2 regions of the Bacterioplanoides pacificum genome follow, and region 1 is predicted to be linked to the other one. Evidence: riboswitches for the same ligand, from Rfam matches in the RefSeq annotation. Region 1 holds a riboswitch; the other holds the start of a gene.
What was found. A riboswitch is a leader RNA that binds a small molecule or an ion and turns the genes downstream of it on or off. The one in region 1 is predicted to bind thiamine pyrophosphate.
Positions count from the first base shown of each region.

Region 2: another riboswitch for thiamine pyrophosphate. It lies ahead of thiC (phosphomethylpyrimidine synthase ThiC); the one in region 1 lies ahead of ACFOMG_RS03885 (TonB-dependent receptor).

Region 1 covers NZ_JBHRYB010000003.1:114,502-118,890, reverse strand. The annotation lists gene ACFOMG_RS03890 (HlyD family type I secretion periplasmic adaptor subunit) at 1-1,443, shown strand, start outside; TPP riboswitch at 1,494-1,633, shown strand; gene ACFOMG_RS03885 (TonB-dependent receptor) at 1,727-3,916, shown strand; gene ACFOMG_RS03880 (YkoF family thiamine/hydroxymethylpyrimidine-binding protein) at 4,060-4,326, shown strand; gene pnuC (nicotinamide riboside transporter PnuC) at 4,319-4,389, shown strand, end outside.
Region 2 covers NZ_JBHRYB010000013.1:366,550-370,938, forward strand. The annotation lists gene thiC (phosphomethylpyrimidine synthase ThiC) at 1-1,757, opposite strand, end outside; TPP riboswitch at 1,874-1,983, opposite strand; gene ACFOMG_RS12900 (DUF2147 domain-containing protein) at 2,053-2,619, opposite strand; gene ACFOMG_RS12905 (META domain-containing protein) at 2,929-3,372, shown strand; gene ACFOMG_RS12910 (hypothetical protein) at 3,696-3,899, opposite strand; gene ACFOMG_RS12915 (hypothetical protein) at 3,883-4,005, opposite strand; gene ACFOMG_RS12920 (ImpA family metalloprotease) at 3,971-4,389, opposite strand, start outside.

The DNA of each region.
Region 1 (4,389 bases):
GGTGAGCTGGCCGATGTGCGCCAGTTATGGAGCGCCCGCGAACAGCGTGATACTCCGGCGCTGCACAGTGACGAAGGCCCGGCCTACCGCCTGGGTGTATGGCTGATGTGGAGCTGCCTGATTGTCTTGTTGTTGTGGTCGGCGTTGGCGCCACTGGATAAAGGTGTGATGGCTGCCGGTCAGCTGGTGGTATCGGGCAACCGTAAAGCGGTGCAACACCCGACCGGTGGCCTGGTGAATAAAATTCTGGTCAGCAACGGCGATCAGGTGCAGCAGGGTCAGTTGTTAGTGCAGCTCAACCCGCTGGAACCGCGCTCGCGGTTTCAGTCGTTACGCAGTCGCTATCTTGGCTTGCGGGCGGAGGAAGCACGACTGATGGCGGAGCTGGCCGGAGACCCGCAACTGACGCCTAAAACCGATGAGTTTACCGATCCGCAGCTGATGGCGGACGCGCTGGCATTGCAGCAGCAGCTGATGCAGCGCCGTGAGCAAACGCTGACAACCGAGCTATCGGCGCTGGAACAAAGTGCCCAGGGGTTAAATGCTTCGCTGGCCGGTTTAAAGAGTTCGTTACAGAGCAAGGAAGCGCAGCGCCAGAATCTGCAGCAACAGCTGAACGGATTACGCCAGCTGGCTGAACAGGGCAGCGTGGCGCGTTATCAGCTGCTTGAAGCGGAACGCTTTTATGCCCAGCTGGATGGCGCCATTTCAGAAGATATCGGCAACATTGGTCAGCTACAGAGCCAGGTACTGGAGCTGGGTTTACGCCGGGCCCAGCGGCAGATGGAATACCGTCGTGATCTGAACGAGCAGCTGGCAAATACCCGCCAGCTGCTTGATGACGTGTTCGGACGTTTACAGACTGCGCAGTTTGAACTGCAGAACACCGATATCCGTGCCCCGGTGGCCGGCGTGGTGGTGGATGTGCAGGTGTTTACCGAAGGGGGTGTGATTGCGCCCGGCAGCCCGCTGATGGAGTTGGTGCCATCGCAGGGCGAGCTGGAAGTGCAGGCACAGCTGCGTCCGGACCGGGTGGATAACGTTCGCCCGGGACTGCAGGTGGAGCTGGTATTCAGCGCCTTCGAACAAAGCACCACGCCGCGGTTATTTGGTGAAGTGGCACTGGTGGCGGCCGACAGTATGACCGACCAGCGTACCGGGCTGGACTATTATCCGCTGACGATCCGTATCCTGCCGGAGAGCCTGGAGCGCATCGAACAACACCGTCTGGAGCAGCACCAGGCGGAACAATACCAGGCAGATCCGCGCCAGACAGAACACGGGGTGGATAAACCACAGTTACAGCTGGCTGATAATCCGTCGTTTGCATTCCGTCCCGGCATGCCGGTACAGGTGATGATCCGCACCGGAGAACGTTCGTTACTGAACTACCTGTTTCAGCCTTTGTATCAGCGCATGCTGACCGCCTTTACCGAAGGCTGATAACGCGGCCAAAGTCGGCTGTTGTCGGCGCCGGTTTCACAGTATGATGCCTGTGTCCCAGGGGGTGGCTGGCGCAATCTTCACGATTGCATAACAGCCTGAGATGTCTGATGTTTTGTTAATGCAAAACGGCAAACCCCTTGAACCTGATCCGGTTAATACCGGCGTAGGAATGGGGAGGTGCAGGTGGCTGTGTATCATGCGGCTGCCAAGGAAGCCGAATCAGCTTTTCTCCACGCTCGCACATTACCGGGTCTCTCGTTTTTATAAACAGGAAGACCTGATGCTCAATAAATTTTCTTCTCTTTTTGTGGTATCGCCGCTGGCGATGGCGATTTCTTTGTCGGCGGTTGCCAATAGCCAGACATTAGCCGAGTCCGGGACGGAGAGCGTAACGCTGGATGTTGTCAGCGTCAGTGCTGATTTCCGCCAGAGCGATGTACAAACGATTCCTGAGTCCGTCACTGTGGTGGGCAATGATCAGATTGAACAACGCAGTGCCGAACACCTGGAACAGATTTTAAGTCTGGCACCGAATGTGAATTTCTCTTCCGGCAGCTCGCGCGGGCGCTATTTCCAGATTCGTGGTATTGGCGAACGCAGCCAGTTTATCGATCCGGTTAATCCGTCGGTGGGTTTAATGATTGATGGCATTGATATGACCGGCCTGGGTGGTGCCGCGACGCTGCTGGATATCGACCAGGTGGAAATTCTGCGCGGCCCTCAAGGTACTCGTTTTGGTGCCAATGCCCTGGCCGGCATGATTAATATTCAGAGCAAAGCACCGACCAGAGAAAGCGAGGGTTTTGTTGCTGCGAAAGCCGGTAATTATGGCACTCATGGTCAGAGTGCGGCCATATCTGGTGGGTTAACGGAGACCGTTCAGGGTCGTCTGGCGGTTTCCAGTTTTAAGTCCGATGGTTATATGGAAAATGATTTCCTCGACCGGGAAAATACCAACAATATTGATGAAGTGGTGGCACGCGGTAAATTAGCGGCACAGTTATCGGACGCTACTGATCTGACGTTTACTTATTTTTATACCGATATTGATAACGGCTACGATGCGTTCTCGCTGGATAATAACCGCACCACGTATTCGGATAACCCGGGTGTGGATGCCCAGGAAAGTCATTCGTTTGCGCTCGACTTAAATTCGAAGCTGAACGACAGTGTGTCGTTTGAGGCGTTACTGGCGACCAGTAAAGCGGATGTTGAATATAGTTATGATGATGATTGGGCCTACGGCAGTTACGACCCTAATACCGGAAATTGTATTACCGCAGCCGGACCTTGCCTGGCAACACAGGATGGTGCCTGGGGTTATAGCCAGAGTGATAATTATCTGCGCGATTATCAACGCAACAGTATCGATCTGCGATTATTGTCGGGTGTCAACGGCCGGATTTTTTCTGATACTACCGATTGGGTTGTGGGTATTTATGGTTTTACCCGTGAGGAAGATCTGGCTCGCAGTGTGATTAAAACCGATACCGGTGAAAATCGAGCCGATAAACGCATTATCAGTGAGTTAGAATCTCAATCCTTGTCTGTCTACGGTGAACTCTCCACAGCCTTATCTGATCATCTCCAACTTACGTATGGTCTGCGAGTCGAACGATGGAAATCCGACTATCAGGATAATCGTATTGGCAGCGAAGATAAGGAAGAGACACTGAAAGGTGGGAAGGTTACTCTTGAGTATATGGTGAGTCATGAACACCTGGCATACGGCTCTTTAGCTCGCGGCTATAAAGCGGGTGGTATTAATACCGACCCAGATCTCGAAACCGTCAACCGAACATTTGACACCGAATTTAACAACACCATTGAATTGGGTCTGAAGTCTTCACTATTGCGCGATACGCTGATTACGCGTATCGCCGCGTTTTATGTCGACCGCAAAAATCAGCAAACAAAAAACTCGTTTGTTCAGGACGACAACAATGCTCCGTCCTTTAGTGACTATGTTGGCAACACGGATAACAGTGAAAATTATGGCTTTGAGCTGGAGTCTGACTGGAATATCTCACAGCGTATCAACTGGCAGTTAAGCTATGGGTATTTAATTACCGAACTGGGTAAATACACCTACGAGTCTGAGTCTTATGGTACTTATGAGCAGCAAGGGCGTCAGCAAGCACATGCACCACAATACAGTGCTGCAACCGCACTAAACCTGGCTGTAACGGACAGTGTATCGTTCCGTATCGAAAGCGAAGCAAAGGACGAGTTCTATTTCTCAGATAGCCACAACCTTAAATCAGAAGCGTATGTGTTATGGCATGCGCGTATTGCGTATGAGCAGCCAGAATACAGCCTGGCGCTGTACGGTCGTAATCTGACGAATCGTGACTATGAAGTGCGCGGTTTTGGTTTTAGTAATGATCCGCGTGACGGTTATGTGTCGTTCGGTTACGTTCAGTATGGCGAACCGCGTTTGTTTGGCATCGAAGGTCAATATTCGTTCTGATTAAACGGGAATCTGGTTCCGTATATTGCACCGCAACACGCCGTAAATGCATCCATGCAGGCTCGACTGCCGCATCCCTGCGGCAGACGGTTGCGTCAGCAATACACGAAACCGCTTCCTTTCTGAATTGGTAGGAGAAGGTAATGGAACTTTCAGTAGAAATCAGCAAATACCCATTAGCCGATGATTATATTCCGGCGATCAAAGATTTTATTGAACGGCTGCAGGCAACGGATGGCTTGTCGGTGGTGTGCAACACCATGAGCACACAGGTGTTTGGTGATTACGATTTAGTCATGAATACTCTGAATGCAGAAATAAAACGCTCATTTGAACAATTTGGTAAAGCGATTTTTGTCTGTAAATTTATCGGCACCAATCTCGATCCGGCGTTAAAACCCCATGGCTGAACTGGTCGATATACTCTGGCGTGCCGCTGCGGCGATGAGTGGCTGGGAAGTTCTGGCTACCGC
Region 2 (4,389 bases), on a different contig from region 1:
ATCGAGCAGAATTTAGGACCACACATGGAACAGAAATGCGCCACTTTATGGCCGTCTTTCGGCAATGTTTCGTCGTGGTAAGCACGGGCGGTATCCGGGTCCAGTGCCAGGTTAAACTGATCAATCCAGCGGAATTCAAACCGTGCCTTCGACATCGCATCATCATGCAACTGCGCCGCCGGATGGCCTTTCGCCAGATCCGCGGCATGAGCGGCAATTTTATAGGTAATTAAGCCCTGTTTAACGTCATCTTTATTGGGCAAACCCAGGTGTTCTTTCGGTGTGACATAACACAACATGGCACAGCCATACCAACCGATTAACGCTGCACCTATGCCGGAAGTGAAATGGTCGTAACCCGGTGCGATATCCGTGGTTAATGGCCCTAAAGTGTAAAACGGTGCTTCATGGCAGTGTTTTAACTGCTCATCCATATTTTCTTTAATCATATGCATCGGCACATGACCCGGACCTTCAATAAAGGTCTGGACATCGTGTTGCCAGGCAATTTTGGTCAATTCACCCAGGGTGCGCAATTCAGCAAACTGGGCTTCGTCATTGGCATCAGCCACCGACCCCGGGCGTAAACCATCCCCCAAAGAAAAACACACATCGTAAGCCTTCATGATGTCGCAGATTTCTTCAAAGTGGGTATACAGAAAACTTTCCTGATGATGTGCCAGGCACCATTTGGCCATAATAGAACCGCCACGCGATACAATCCCCGTCACCCGGTTGGCCGTTAACGGAATATGTTGCAGTCGCACCCCGGCGTGAATAGTGAAATAATCCACCCCCTGTTCCGCCTGTTCGATCAGGGTATCGCGGAATAATTCCCAGCTCAGGTCTTCAGCCACACCACCACATTTTTCCAGTGCCTGATATAAAGGCACAGTACCGATAGGAACCGGCGAATTACGGATAATCCACTCGCGGGTTTCATGAATATTTTTACCTGTAGACAAATCCATCACCGTATCGGCGCCCCAACGGGTGGCCCACACCATCTTTTCCACTTCTTCTTCGATGGACGAAGTTACCGCCGAATTACCAATATTGGCATTTACCTTAGTACGGAAATTGCGACCGATAATCATAGGTTCGGTTTCCGGATGATTAATATTATTCGGAATAACCGCACGGCCACGGGCCACTTCGTCGCGGACAAATTCCGGAGTAATCATTTTCGGAATACTGGCACCAAAGCTTTCTCCCGGGTGCTGGGTTTCCAGTGCTTTTTCTAACTCAGCTTCTGCCAGCGCCAGATTCTCACGGATGGCAATGTACTCCATTTCCGGGGTAATAATGCCCTGACGGGCGTAATGCAACTGGGTCACATTGCGACCGGCTTTGGCTTTTTTCGGTTTACGCTTTAATTCAAAACGTAAATCTTCCAGCGCGATATTCATCTCACGGATTCTGGCGTAATCGGAGCTGAATGCCGCCAGTTCTTCCACATCGCCACGTTCCACAATCCAGTTTTCACGCAGTGCGGTTAATCCTTTGCGGACATCAATGCTGACATCCGGGTCGGTATAAGGGCCGGAGGTGTCGTATACCCGTACCGGAGGGTTATATTCAGTTTTACCTTCCGCCAACTGAGTCGGCGTTAATTCAATTTCACGCAGGCCCACGCGTACATCCGCGCGGCTGCCACTGACGTATAACTTGCGCGAGGCCGGAAACGGCTGAGTGGATAATTCATCGACTTTAATAGCGTCTTTTAACGCCGTAGCGCTGGGAGTGTTATTTGCCATGCTGAGTCTCGTTTTTACATTCAGAAAATAAAAAACGATCAGGCAGGCAGCGGACAGGAAGAAAATAATCAGGGCGGCAAGACAGCCTGCCCGTCACACAGACCCACAGGCAGAATGCGGGCTGCTTTTCTGTTCCCTACGCTGGCTCTAACCAGATCAGGTTCAACGGGATCCGCTTATGCGATCTCAGCTCCCCATTTCAGGCAGAGCACCCCGACAGAATTCGCGAAAATCATACGGCGGCTGGCGTTAACTTACAAGCCGCCGTGTCATCATCCTTTAGCAGGATGGACAGTTATTCAGCCGCCACCGCTTTGCTGGCGGACTCAGCTTGTGCCGCTGCCGCTTCGCTGACGGCTTCCACGGCGGCTGCCGTATCAGAGTCAGCGGCGTCAGCCGGCAGACTTTCAACAGCGGCGCTTACCGGTTCATCGTAACGTAACCATTCCTGACTGCGACCAATCCAGGACACACCGATGTAACCACGGACTTCCAGCGACTGGCCGTCTTCAGCAACGTCCAGTTTGGATTTATAAATCGAACCGGATTTCGGATCGAGAATGCGGCCGCTGCGCCATTCACCTTCGCCTTCACGCTCCAGCCCCCACATAAAGGTCAGGCCTTCGATCGGCTGATTATGAAATTCGTCCGGGCATTCTTCGCAGCTTTTGCCCTGATCTTTTTCGCGCAATAATTTTACGATAGTGCCTTTCAGTTCGCCGTCCTGCGACACTTTAATCTCGACCACCGATGCCTGGGAACCATCTTCATCATCAATGGTTACCCAACGACCTTCAGCAATGTCCGCGACAGAAGAGAACGACATCAGACCCAATGCCGCCATAGTGAGTACTTTTTTCATGAACTGACCTCAAAGTGCAGTTTGTTGTTATTGGTGTTGTTCGTGTTATAGGTATTGTGATCAGCGCCAGGCCGACAACTTAACTGGCGCAATTGGCCTGACCACTTTAATTCTTCGGCGCTTAAATGCAACCCAAAAGTGCGGCGGATGCAGTGTTGCGGATAGCGGACAATATCCATGACGGCGGGTGCCGCCACAGCGGATCGGCCAGTACACCAGGCGGTTGAACGATAGTAGCAACCCGGGGGAATATTGACTCTGGTATCATCCGGAAGGATTCAATACCGGATCAACCACAGGAACACGCCGATGTTATTGCCCCAATACCGCGCGCTTGCGCTCATTGCTTTATTGACCAGTGGCTGTGCTCAGCAGCCGGCCAGCACAACAACCGCTGCAGAGCCGCGACAACCGTTAACCGGCCAGTGGCAGGTGGAGTCGGTTAATGGCGGTGGCATTATCGACGCCAGCCATCTGACTCTGGTGTTTATTGACGCTGAACGTATCGCGGGTTCTTCCGGCTGTAACCGCTATAACGCCGGCTTCAGCCAGCACGACAAAGATATCCGGATCAGCGCCCCGGCCAGCACCCGGCGGGCTTGTGCGCCGGCACTGATGCAACAGGAACAGAGATTCCTGCAGGCGCTGAGTGAGTCGGTCAGTTACCAGTGGCAGGATAACCACTGGGTGATTTTTTCCGATGACAAGGGCGAGCCGCGGCTGAAACTGATTCAGCAAAACCCCGCGCCATAACCCTCAACCCTCAGGGTTTATCGCCGGCGGCCAGGTAAATCAGAAAATGCGGCCGGTGCACACTGTTGTTGGAAAGCAGCGCTGAAAAAATCCAGCTGCAGGCTGTGTCGGGCAAAGCGCTCGGGCGGGTAACACGCTATCTCAAGTGTCCCCTGTTGACCTAATACACAATCGGCCAATGCCGCCACTCCTGGCGATACCGGCACCACTGCAGCCACTGGCCACATAAGCATTGCACCAGCCAGGCAGCAGCCCTAATAACGGCTTACCATCCGGGGTATAACTCGAGACTCCGGCGATGTAATGATTCAGTTGCGCCTGCGCTAATAACGGGCAATCAGCGCCTGCCAGTTTTCTTCCAGCGCCGCCCAGCCCTGGGGGTCCTGAGGAAATGCCAGGCTGTGAATATCCTCCGGCAACTGCGTGGCATCCGTTACACAGCCCTGGCTGTCGCGCAGGCCAAATAACAAAGCACCGTTTTCGCTGCGGAAATAAAAACCGTTACGCTGATCAATCAGCATTGGCATTGCCCGCGCCACCAGAGAAAGCCGGCAATGCGGCACGCAGTGCGTCGGCCTGCTGCCATTGCGGCAAGCAGTTAATCGGCGCTGTCAGGCCAGCTGCTGTTGCCATCGAGTGGCAGTTCCTGGTGCTGCAAGGTACGGCAGAAATCACTGCCATCGGCGCTGTAAAATACATCACCCAGGCTGTCGTAATCTTTACTGGCAACCTGATCACGGGCTTTCTGATTGGTACTAAAACCATAGAGATTAAACCAGTTCACCAGATCGAGCTGGGTGATTTCCGACAGGGAAATCAATAACCAGTCGTTACGGCTGATATCCGCCAGTTCATTAAAACCATAACTGTCGAAGCCCAGTTTATTGCGCATCGCCAGCCAGCGGGTTTCGTCACTATCGGCCTGCCAGTACTGGCGCAACCAGATATGCAGCCGCGGATACAGGTGCCAGCCATTTTCCAGCTTACCCATCTGCTGTGCTGCCATCATCAGTTGCA